Regions from separate parts of the Pseudoxanthomonas sp. LjRoot143 genome, predicted to be linked through region 2. Evidence: riboswitches for the same ligand, from Rfam matches in the RefSeq annotation. Region 2 holds a riboswitch; the other holds the start of a gene.

Region 1 (4,412 bases), 600 kb from region 2:
CTGGCGCAAGCCGGACGGACAGTTCGTGCTGCGGCCGCACCAGGTGGAGGCGTTCCTGACGCCGCTGCCGGTCGAGCGCATCCCCGGCGTCGGCAAGGTGATGCAGGGCAGGCTCAATGCCGATGGCATCCGCACGGTCGGCGACCTGCGTGCGTACTCGCAGCACGAGCTGGAAACGCGCTACGGCAGTTTCGGCGGTGGACTGTACCGGCGCGCACACGGTATCGACGAGCGACCGGTGGAACCCGACCAGCCGGTGCAGTCGATCTCATCCGAAGACACCTTCGCCACCGACCTGCTGCTGTCCGAACTGGAACCCCACATCCTGCGCATCGCCGAGAAGGCGTGGGCCGCCAGTCGCAAGACCGAGCGCATCGGCCGCACCGTGGTGCTGAAGCTGAAGACGGCGCAGTTCCGCATCCTGACGCGCAGTTTTACACCGGAATCGCCGCCAGCCTCCGCGCAGGAATTCATCGACATCGCGCTGGCGTTGCGCGAGCGCGTGGACCTGCCGCCCGCGACGCGCTATCGCCTGGTCGGGGTGGGCCTGTCGGGATTCCGGGATCGCGAGGAAACCGTCGTGCAGGCCGGGTTGTTCGATCCGCAGGAAGCGTAGGCGGCTTGTTACGCCGCTTGCCAGTCGAACACGAGGGCCTCGTTGCGCTCGAAGCGACGCAGGTGCGAGGCGATCACGTCCTGCAGGCGTGTGCGTGCTTCCGCATCGGGCGCGTACAGCGTGATCAGCAGTGCGTCGCCTTCCACCGCGAAGTCAGCCGGGCCGAGGTCGTCGAACGGAATGCGCGCATGGGTGTCGTCGGGGCGTTCGATCTCGAACTTGTGCCGCCAGTGGTTGCACAGCGTGCGCAGTAGCTTGGCGGGGTCGGTAGGAACGACGGTCACACGGGAAGCAGGTTGCATGGTCATGAGCACGGAAAGCGGGGCTTCCTGTTTACCTCTGCACGCAGGCAACAAAAAGGCCGGCAACGGAACAGTCCATTGCCGGCCTTCTTCGTCCGTCCGAATCAGTCGCGCGCGCTGTAGCGCAGGCTCAGGCCGTACTCGCGACCGGGCTGGTTGTACCAGGCGATCGTTTCGTACTCGCGGTCGAACACGTTGCTGGCGCGCGCCTGCACCGACCATTCGTCGGTGATGGCGTACTCCAGACGCAGGTCCAGCGTGCCGTAGCCCGCCAGGCGGACGCTGTTGGCGGCGTTGTCGTAGCGGTGGCTGGCGCCGTAGCCGGTCACGCCGATGCGGAAGTCGCCGAACGCACGGTCCACGTCGACGCGCGCCGTGTTGCGCGCGCGGCGTGCCAGCAGGTTGTCGTAGTTCAGGCCGCTCGTATGGTTGCGCGGATCGGTGTGGCTGACCTGCGCGGCGATGTCGAAGCCGGCCAGCGTCACCGCGCCCGTCAGTTCGAGGCCGCGGATGCGCGCTTCGTCGGTGTTCGCCGGCAACCAGTTGCTGTCCAGCGCGATCAGGTCCTCGATGCGCGTCTCGTAGACGTTGACGCCCCAGTTCCACGCATCGCCGTACTGCGACAAGCCGATGTCGAGCGTCTTGGAGCGCTCGGGTTCCAGCAGCGCATTACCGGAGAACGGGTAGTACAGGTCGTTGAAGGTCGGTGCCTTGAAACCAGTGCCGGCGTTGACCGTCAGCTTGAAGCCGCCGCCAAACGCGAGACCCCAGCCGAGGTTGCCGGTGACGTGGTTGCCGAACTGGTCGTTGTCGTCGTTGCGCACGCTCGCCTGCACCTGCTGCGCGCCGAAGCGGCCCTGGTATTCGATGAATACGCCGGTGTTGTCGCGGCTGTCCACGGGTACGCCGACGGTGTCGTTGACGAAGTCGACGCTGCTGGTGACCTCGTCGCGCTGCCAGTCGGCACCAGCGGTCAGCAGGTGCTGCTCGCCGAACGCGAAGTCGCCCTGTAGCGAGGCGGTGTCGCGACGCGTGTCGAACGTGCTGACGTACGCACGGGTGCCGGAGGTGGCGTCCGCGAAGTAGTTGTCCGATTTGTCGGACGCACGACCGACCTGCGCGGTGAGCGTGGTGGCGCCGGACGGCTTCCACGTCAGCTTGCTGCCCAGTACCTGCTGCACGTTGTCGGCTTCGTTGCCGCCGTAGATGCTGCCGTCGAATTCGTTGAAGGCATCGGCGTTCAGCGCATGGCCTTCCAGCGTCAGCGTGTCGGTCAGCTTGTAGCCGCCGCGAACGTTCAGCGAGACATTGCGGTAGCCGTCGTCATCGGGTTCGTCGGTGAAGCAGCCCTGGAACAGCGTGCCCGAGCCCCGGCAGGCGTTGATGCCGTCGGTTTCCTGATAGGCGGCGTTGGCGCCGATCCAGCCACGTTCGCCGCCGTAGGCGAAGCCACCGCTGGCTTCGCGCAGGTTGTTGCTGCCGCCACCGATACGCAGTTCGCGCGACAGGCCCTGCGTGCCGCGACGGGTGAAGATCTGGATGACGCCGCCGATCGCTTCCGAGCCGTACAGGCTGGAGCGCGGGCCGCGCACGATCTCGATGCGCTCGATCTGGTCGACCGGCAGGTCCTGGAACGACGCCAAGCCGGCGGTCGCCGAGCCGATGCGGATGCCGTCGACCAGCACCAGCACGTGGTCGGACTCGGTGCCGCGGATGTTGAGGGTGCTCAGCTTGCCCAGGCCGCCCTGGTTGGTGAAGCCGATACCTGCGCGACCCTTCAGCAGGTCGATCAGCGAACGCGACTGGCTGCGTTCGATCTCCTCGCGGGCAATGACCTGCACCGGCGCCAGGCTGTCGCGCACGGCGACGTCGGTACGCGTGCCGGTGACGACGATCTCGTCGAGATCGGTGGCGTCCTGTGCCTGCGCGGCGAACGGGAGGGCCAGCGCGACCGCGGCGGCGAGAAGGGAAAGGGAATGACGGCTGTACATCGGACTCAACTCCATCGCGCGCCCCGCGCGCATTCATTTCGGCGTGGAGTTGCGATGCAGGAGAGGGAGCGTTGCGGACAGCGCGGCAGACAGGCGGCGGCGCGGCACGCCGCGACGCCCTCCGCATCGCAACCAGTGGACTTCCAGGCCGGTCTCCGGGCTTGCGAAGGCGTGCCGTGCACGCTGCCGTGGCGCCTTCCCATGCGTGATCGCACAGTGGCCGATGCCGCGGTTGTCTTCGCCTACCGTTGCGGGGGCAGCGCCGGAATGCCGCGTGTGCGGGTCACCGGCTTCCCGTTTCAACCCATGGCAGGACTGCCGGGGTCACCTGAAAGCGCGCGCAGTATACGGGATGGGGTGGATCAGTCGTCGCCGCGCGAGTCGAACAGGTTCAGCGAAGGTCCCGTGTCTTCCTCACGCTCGGTGTGCGTGGTGGTCACCGGGCCGGCGGCGGGGCGGCCGCGCGGCGGGGGCAGCAAGGCTGCGGCGGCGTCGTAGGCCACCAGCAGTTCGCTGCGGCGGTCTTCAGGCAACTGCTGCCAGTGGCAGTCCAGCAGCGCGCCTTCCAGCGCGTACAGCAGGTTGAGGCTGGGACGGAATCCCGCGCGCTTCACCCGGATAAAGGCTTCCACCGCGCCCACCGACTCCAGGTCCTCCTGCGTGCGCAGGCCGACCTGGCGTAGCCAGGCGGCGGACTTGGGGCCGATGTTGCGCAGCTTGGTGCCTGTCATGTCAGCGAATCCACGAAGATGGCGGCGATGCGTTCCATGCCCGCCTGGTCGTCGGCATCGAAGCGCGCCAGGCGTGGGCTGTCCAGGTCGAGCACGCCGACCAGTTCATCCCCTTTCACCAGCGGTACCACCAGTTCCGAGCGTGACGCGGAGTCACAGGCGATGTGGCCCGGGAAGGCCTCCACATCGTCCACGCGCTGGGTCTGGCGGGTGCGTGCGGCGGCTCCGCAGACCCCCTTGTCCAACGGGATCCGCACGCAGGCTGGTAAGCCTTGGAACGGACCGACCACCAATTCCCGGCCATCGAAGAAGTAGAAACCCGCCCAGTTGAAGTCCGGCAGGGCGTGATAAAGGAGCGCCGACAGGTTGGCCGCGTTGGCGATGCGGTCGGGTTCGCCGGCCAGCAGGGCACGGGCCTGTTCGGCCAGCTGTGCGTATTGTTCCGGCTTGCTGCCGGTGAGCGTCTGGGAAGTGAATGACATGGGTCGATTCTACTCCCCGCGTCTGCTGGGCGGCCCGATATGATGTGTCACACAAGCGGGGCCTTGCGTGGGCGACAGGGGAGTGGGTGCATGCGCGATCACGAGGATGAAGCGGGCTGGCGCGGTCATGGCGTGACACGGCTGGAGGCGTTCGTCGACGCCGCGTTCGCGTTCGCGGTCACCCTGCTCGTGATCTCGGTCGAACGCATTCCCGACAGCATGGCGGGGCTGCTGCAGGCACTGAAGAATGTGCCCGCGTTCGCGGCCAGTTTCGCGATGGTGGCGATGTT
Region 2 (4,412 bases):
TGGTCACGATGGACAGCACGGCCTACCAGTCGGGCGTCGAGCGGACCTGGCGGCAGTCGGTGTTCCTGCGCGGCAATGCCAATGCGCTGGTGAGCACGCTCACGTTGACGGCCACCAACATAAAGCCCGGCGACAACATCGGCTTCGGTCTGGTGGCGATTCCTTCGTGCGTCACGGTGAGCAAGGTCACCGAAGGCGGCGTGGGCAGCTTCAACTTCACCACCACCAACGTCAACAACTGGGACAACACCGCCGCCGCGTCTCCGATCGCGCTGACCACGACCGCAACCGGCACGCCTGTCAGCTCCGCGCGGCACTACTACGCGCATCCGGTCGCCAGCACCGGCCAAGGCACGCAATCGGTCATCCTCAGCGAGGCCATCCCTGCCAGCTGGATCCTCTCGCCGGCCCAGTGCACGGACGCCAACAGCAGCCGCAACGGCAACACCGGCAGCTTTGGCAGCCTCGCGGGCGGCACATTGACGATTCCCGCGGATCGCATGCGATTCGAATCCAACATCACCTGCACCTTCACCAATACGCGCGCGGCGATCCTGCGCCTGCAGAAGGCATTGCCCGACGGGCGCGCGGTGGCGGCGGACCAGTTCACGCTGTCGATGACCGGCGCCGGCGCACCGGCACCGCTGACCACGACAGGCACCGGCAGTACGGCAGCCGGCACGGTTTCGCATGCCACGGCGACGCCGGGTTCGGCTTATGTCCTGTCAGAAGCGGCGGCAGGTGGCGCGGATCTCACCCACTACGTGTCCAGCTACAGCTGCAGCAATGCGCGGTCCGGCGGCCAGGCGCCAAGCGGGAGTGGCGCGTCGTTCGGCGTGACGCCGGCGGCGGGCGACGACCTGACGTGCACGTTCTCCAACCTGCGCCGGAGCACCGACATCTCGATCCTGAAGACGGTGGCGGCGGATCCGGTGGTCAGCGGCGGGCAAGCGCAGTTCACCCTGGTGGTGACCAACCATGGTCCGATGGCGGCCGATGGCGCGACGGTGCGGGATCCTGCCATGGCCGGACTCGACTGCACCACCGCCGGCTTGCCGGCCCCGACCTGTTCGGCGACCCCCGGCACCACGTGTCCCAGCCCGCTGACTGCCGCCGGCCTGCAGGCCGGCTTGCCGGTCCCGACCTTCCCGAGCGGGGGGGTCGTCACGCTCGGCCTGACCTGCAGCGTCACCGCCAGCGGAACGCCTTGAGGCCGAGGTTGGAGGCGCGCGTCGCGGCAGACGTGCGCCTGCCCGCTGCTTGACGCGTCGCCCGTCGCGGGCGTAACGTTCGCACCGCCAAGGTTTCCATCTCTTTATCCGAATAAAGAGATGAAATTAAAAGGGAAGCCGGTGCGGCCTGTTCCACAGGTCAATTCCGGCGCTGCCCCGCAGCGGTATTTGGAAACGAACCTCGCCAACAGCACTGGTCCCCACGGACCGGGAAGCGGCGGGAAGTAGGCCAGCGCACCCGCGCCCGTCCATGAGCCCGAAGACCTGCCCTGGCCGGAGGACACGACCGTCCTCCGACTGACCTGGAGCTTCCGAGGGGAGGTGGCCGGAGCCCGTGTCCGTGCGCGCCTGCCCGGATGCGTCCTCCTGCGCCCGACCTCGGCACTCCGGCTCGCCCGCGGGGGCGAAGGTCGCTGGCGTGGCGGGCTCCGGTCCGGCGCGCGGTTCCTTCGTTCCTCATCCGCCACGCATGAGGACACGCACCATGACCACCGTTACCACCCTCGGCTTCCCGCGCATCGGCGCGAAGCGCGAACTGAAGACCGCCCTGGAAAGCTACTGGCGCGGCGACAGCACCGCCGACGATCTGCAGCACACTGCGCGCGATCTGCGCCACCGTCATTGGCAACTGCAACGCGACGCCGGCGCCGACGTCGTGCCGTGCAACGACTTCGCGCTGTACGACCACGTACTCGACACCGCCTTCCTGTTCGATGCCATTCCCGATGCCTACCGCGCACTGGCCGATGCCGATCCGCTGGCCGGCTACTTCGCGCTCGCACGCGGCGTGCAACGTGACGGCACCGACCTGCGCGCGCTGGAAATGACCAAGTGGTTCGACACCAACTACCACTACCTGGTGCCGGAACTGCACGCCGGCCAGGCCTTCCGCCTGCGCGGCGACAAGCCGGTGGCGGAGTTCCTGGAAGCGCGCGCCGCCGGCCACGCCGCGCGTCCGGTGCTGCTGGGCCCGGTGAGCTTCCTGCTGCTGGCGAAGACGGTGGACGGCAGCGACCGTCTTGCGCTGCTCGATGCGCTGTTGCCGGTTTACGCGGACCTGCTGGCGAAGCTGCACGCCGCCGGCGCCGACTGGGTACAGATCGACGAACCCTGCCTGGTGCTGGATCTCGATGACACGGCACGCGACGCCTACCTGCGCACGTACAGCATGCTGGCGAAGGGCGCACGGCCGTCGCTGCTGCTGGCGACCTACTTCGGCCGCCTCGGCGACAACCTGCCGCTGGCCTGCGCGCTGCCGGTGGATGGCCTGCACGTCGACCTCGTCCGCGGCAAGGAACAACTGGACGAAGTGCTGAAGCAGCTGCCGAAAGGACGCGTGCTGTCCGCCGGCCTGGTGGACGGCCGCAACATCTGGCGGACCAACCTCGACAACGCGCTGATCCTGGCGAAGTACGCGCAGGGGCATGTCGGCGATAACGCCCTGTGGCTGTCGCCGTCATGCTCGCTGCTGCATGTGCCGGTCGACGTGTCCGGCGAGAAGGCGCTGCCGTCCGACCTGAAGTCATGGCTGGCCTTCGCGCGGCAGAAGATCGAGGAACTGCGCTTGCTCGGTGATGCCCTGCGCGATCCGCGCGCGGCGGACGCCGGCCTGGCCATCGCGCGCGACCGGATCGAGTCGCGTCGCCAGTCGCCACGCGTGCATCGTCCCGAGGTCGCCGCGCGGCTCGCCTCGCCGGATGCGGCCGACATCGATCGCGATTCGCCGTATCCGCAACGTCGCATCGCACAGGCGACGCTGCTCGGTCTTCCCGACTTCCCCACCACCACCATCGGCTCGTTCCCGCAGACCCACGAAGTGCGCGAAGCGCGCGCCCGCAACAAGAGCGGCAAACTCTCCGACGCCGACTACGACGCCTTCCTGCGCGAAGAGACCGAACGCTGCGTGCGCTTCCAGGAGGCGATCGGCATCGACGTGCTGGTGCACGGCGAATTCGAACGCAACGACATGGTGGAATACTTCGGCGAGCAGCTCGACGGTTTCGCTTTCACGAAGAACGGCTGGGTACAGAGCTACGGCTCGCGCTGCGTGAAGCCGCCGGTGATCTACGGCGACGTATCGCGCCCCGCACCGATGACGGTGCGCTGGTCGCAGTACGCGCAGTCGCTGACCGACCGGCCGATGAAGGGCATGCTGACCGGCCCGGTGACCGTGCTGCAGTGGTCGTTCGTGCGCGACGACCAGGCCCGTGCTCAGACCTGCCGGCAGATCGCGCTCGCGCTGCGCGACGAAGTGCTGGACCTGGAGGCCGCCGGCATCCGCGTCATCCAGATCGACGAACCGGCGCTTCGTGAAGGCCTGCCGCTCCGGCGCGCCGATTGGCAGGCGTACCTGGACTGGGCGGTCGAATGCTTCCGCATCACCGCCGCGGGCGTTGCCGACGACACCCAGGTGCACACCCACATGTGCTATTCCGAATTCAACGACATCATCGATGCGGTGGCGGCGATGGATGCCGACGTCATCTCCATCGAGACCTCGCGCTCGCGCATGGAACTGCTGGATGCGTTCGTGAAGTTCCGCTACCCCAACGAGATCGGCCCGGGCGTGTACGACATCCATTCGCCGCGCATCCCCACCGGGGGCGAGATGATCGACCTGCTGGAGAAGGCGCGCGCGGTGCTGGCACCGGAACAGATCTGGGTGAATCCGGATTGCGGGCTGAAGACGCGAGGCTGGCCGGAAGTGCGCGAGGCCCTGACGCGGATGGTCGCTGCCGCACAGGCGATGCGCACCGGCCTCGTGCGCGCCGCGTAGGTCCGGCCCGACGTGCACGCGTGCGTGGTTCTCACGCACGCGTGCCATCCGTGAACATCCGCCTGCCCACAACGTGGCGTGCACGTCTGCTTCACCCGGTGCCAACGCATCGCGCATGAGGGTGGAATCACCCTCATCACCGGAGCGATCGCCATGACCGGTACCGTGTTCTTCACCGAGGAACTGTCGAACAGCAAGGTGGCTGCCATCTGTCCCAGCGCGGCGGTCGCTCGCCTGCAGGCAACGCGCGTGCGTGACGCCCTGCATCTGTCGGAGCGGCAGGTGCAGGTGATCACCCCGGGCGAGGCACGGCCGGGCCGCAAGCTGGAACCCGAAAGCCACGGCATCTTCCGCACGATGCTGTGGTCGCACGCCAAGCTGGGCGTGCTCGGTGTGCTCGCCGG

The links. Region 2 has a riboswitch for cobalamin ahead of metE (5-methyltetrahydropteroyltriglutamate--homocysteine S-methyltransferase). Riboswitches for the same ligand answer to the same signal wherever they lie in the genome.
Region 1: another riboswitch for cobalamin. It lies ahead of btuB (TonB-dependent vitamin B12 receptor); the one in region 2 lies ahead of metE (5-methyltetrahydropteroyltriglutamate--homocysteine S-methyltransferase).

Annotation. Positions count from the first base shown of each region.
Region 1 covers NZ_CAXUPM020000001.1:3,462,371-3,466,782, reverse strand. Annotated here, with positions in the region: gene dinB (DNA polymerase IV) at 1-616, shown strand, start outside; gene ACSQ1W_RS16810 (DUF2218 domain-containing protein) at 625-918, opposite strand; gene btuB (TonB-dependent vitamin B12 receptor) at 1,023-2,909, opposite strand; cobalamin riboswitch at 3,039-3,256, opposite strand; gene ACSQ1W_RS16800 (TfoX/Sxy family protein) at 3,272-3,640, opposite strand; gene ACSQ1W_RS16795 (GAF domain-containing protein) at 3,637-4,122, opposite strand; gene ACSQ1W_RS16790 (TMEM175 family protein) at 4,213-4,412, shown strand, end outside.
Region 2 covers NZ_CAXUPM020000001.1:4,057,868-4,062,279, forward strand. Annotated here, with positions in the region: gene ACSQ1W_RS19460 (DUF6923 family protein) at 1-1,211, shown strand, start outside; cobalamin riboswitch at 1,285-1,518, shown strand; gene metE (5-methyltetrahydropteroyltriglutamate--homocysteine S-methyltransferase) at 1,717-4,008, shown strand; gene ACSQ1W_RS19470 (hypothetical protein) at 4,162-4,412, shown strand, end outside.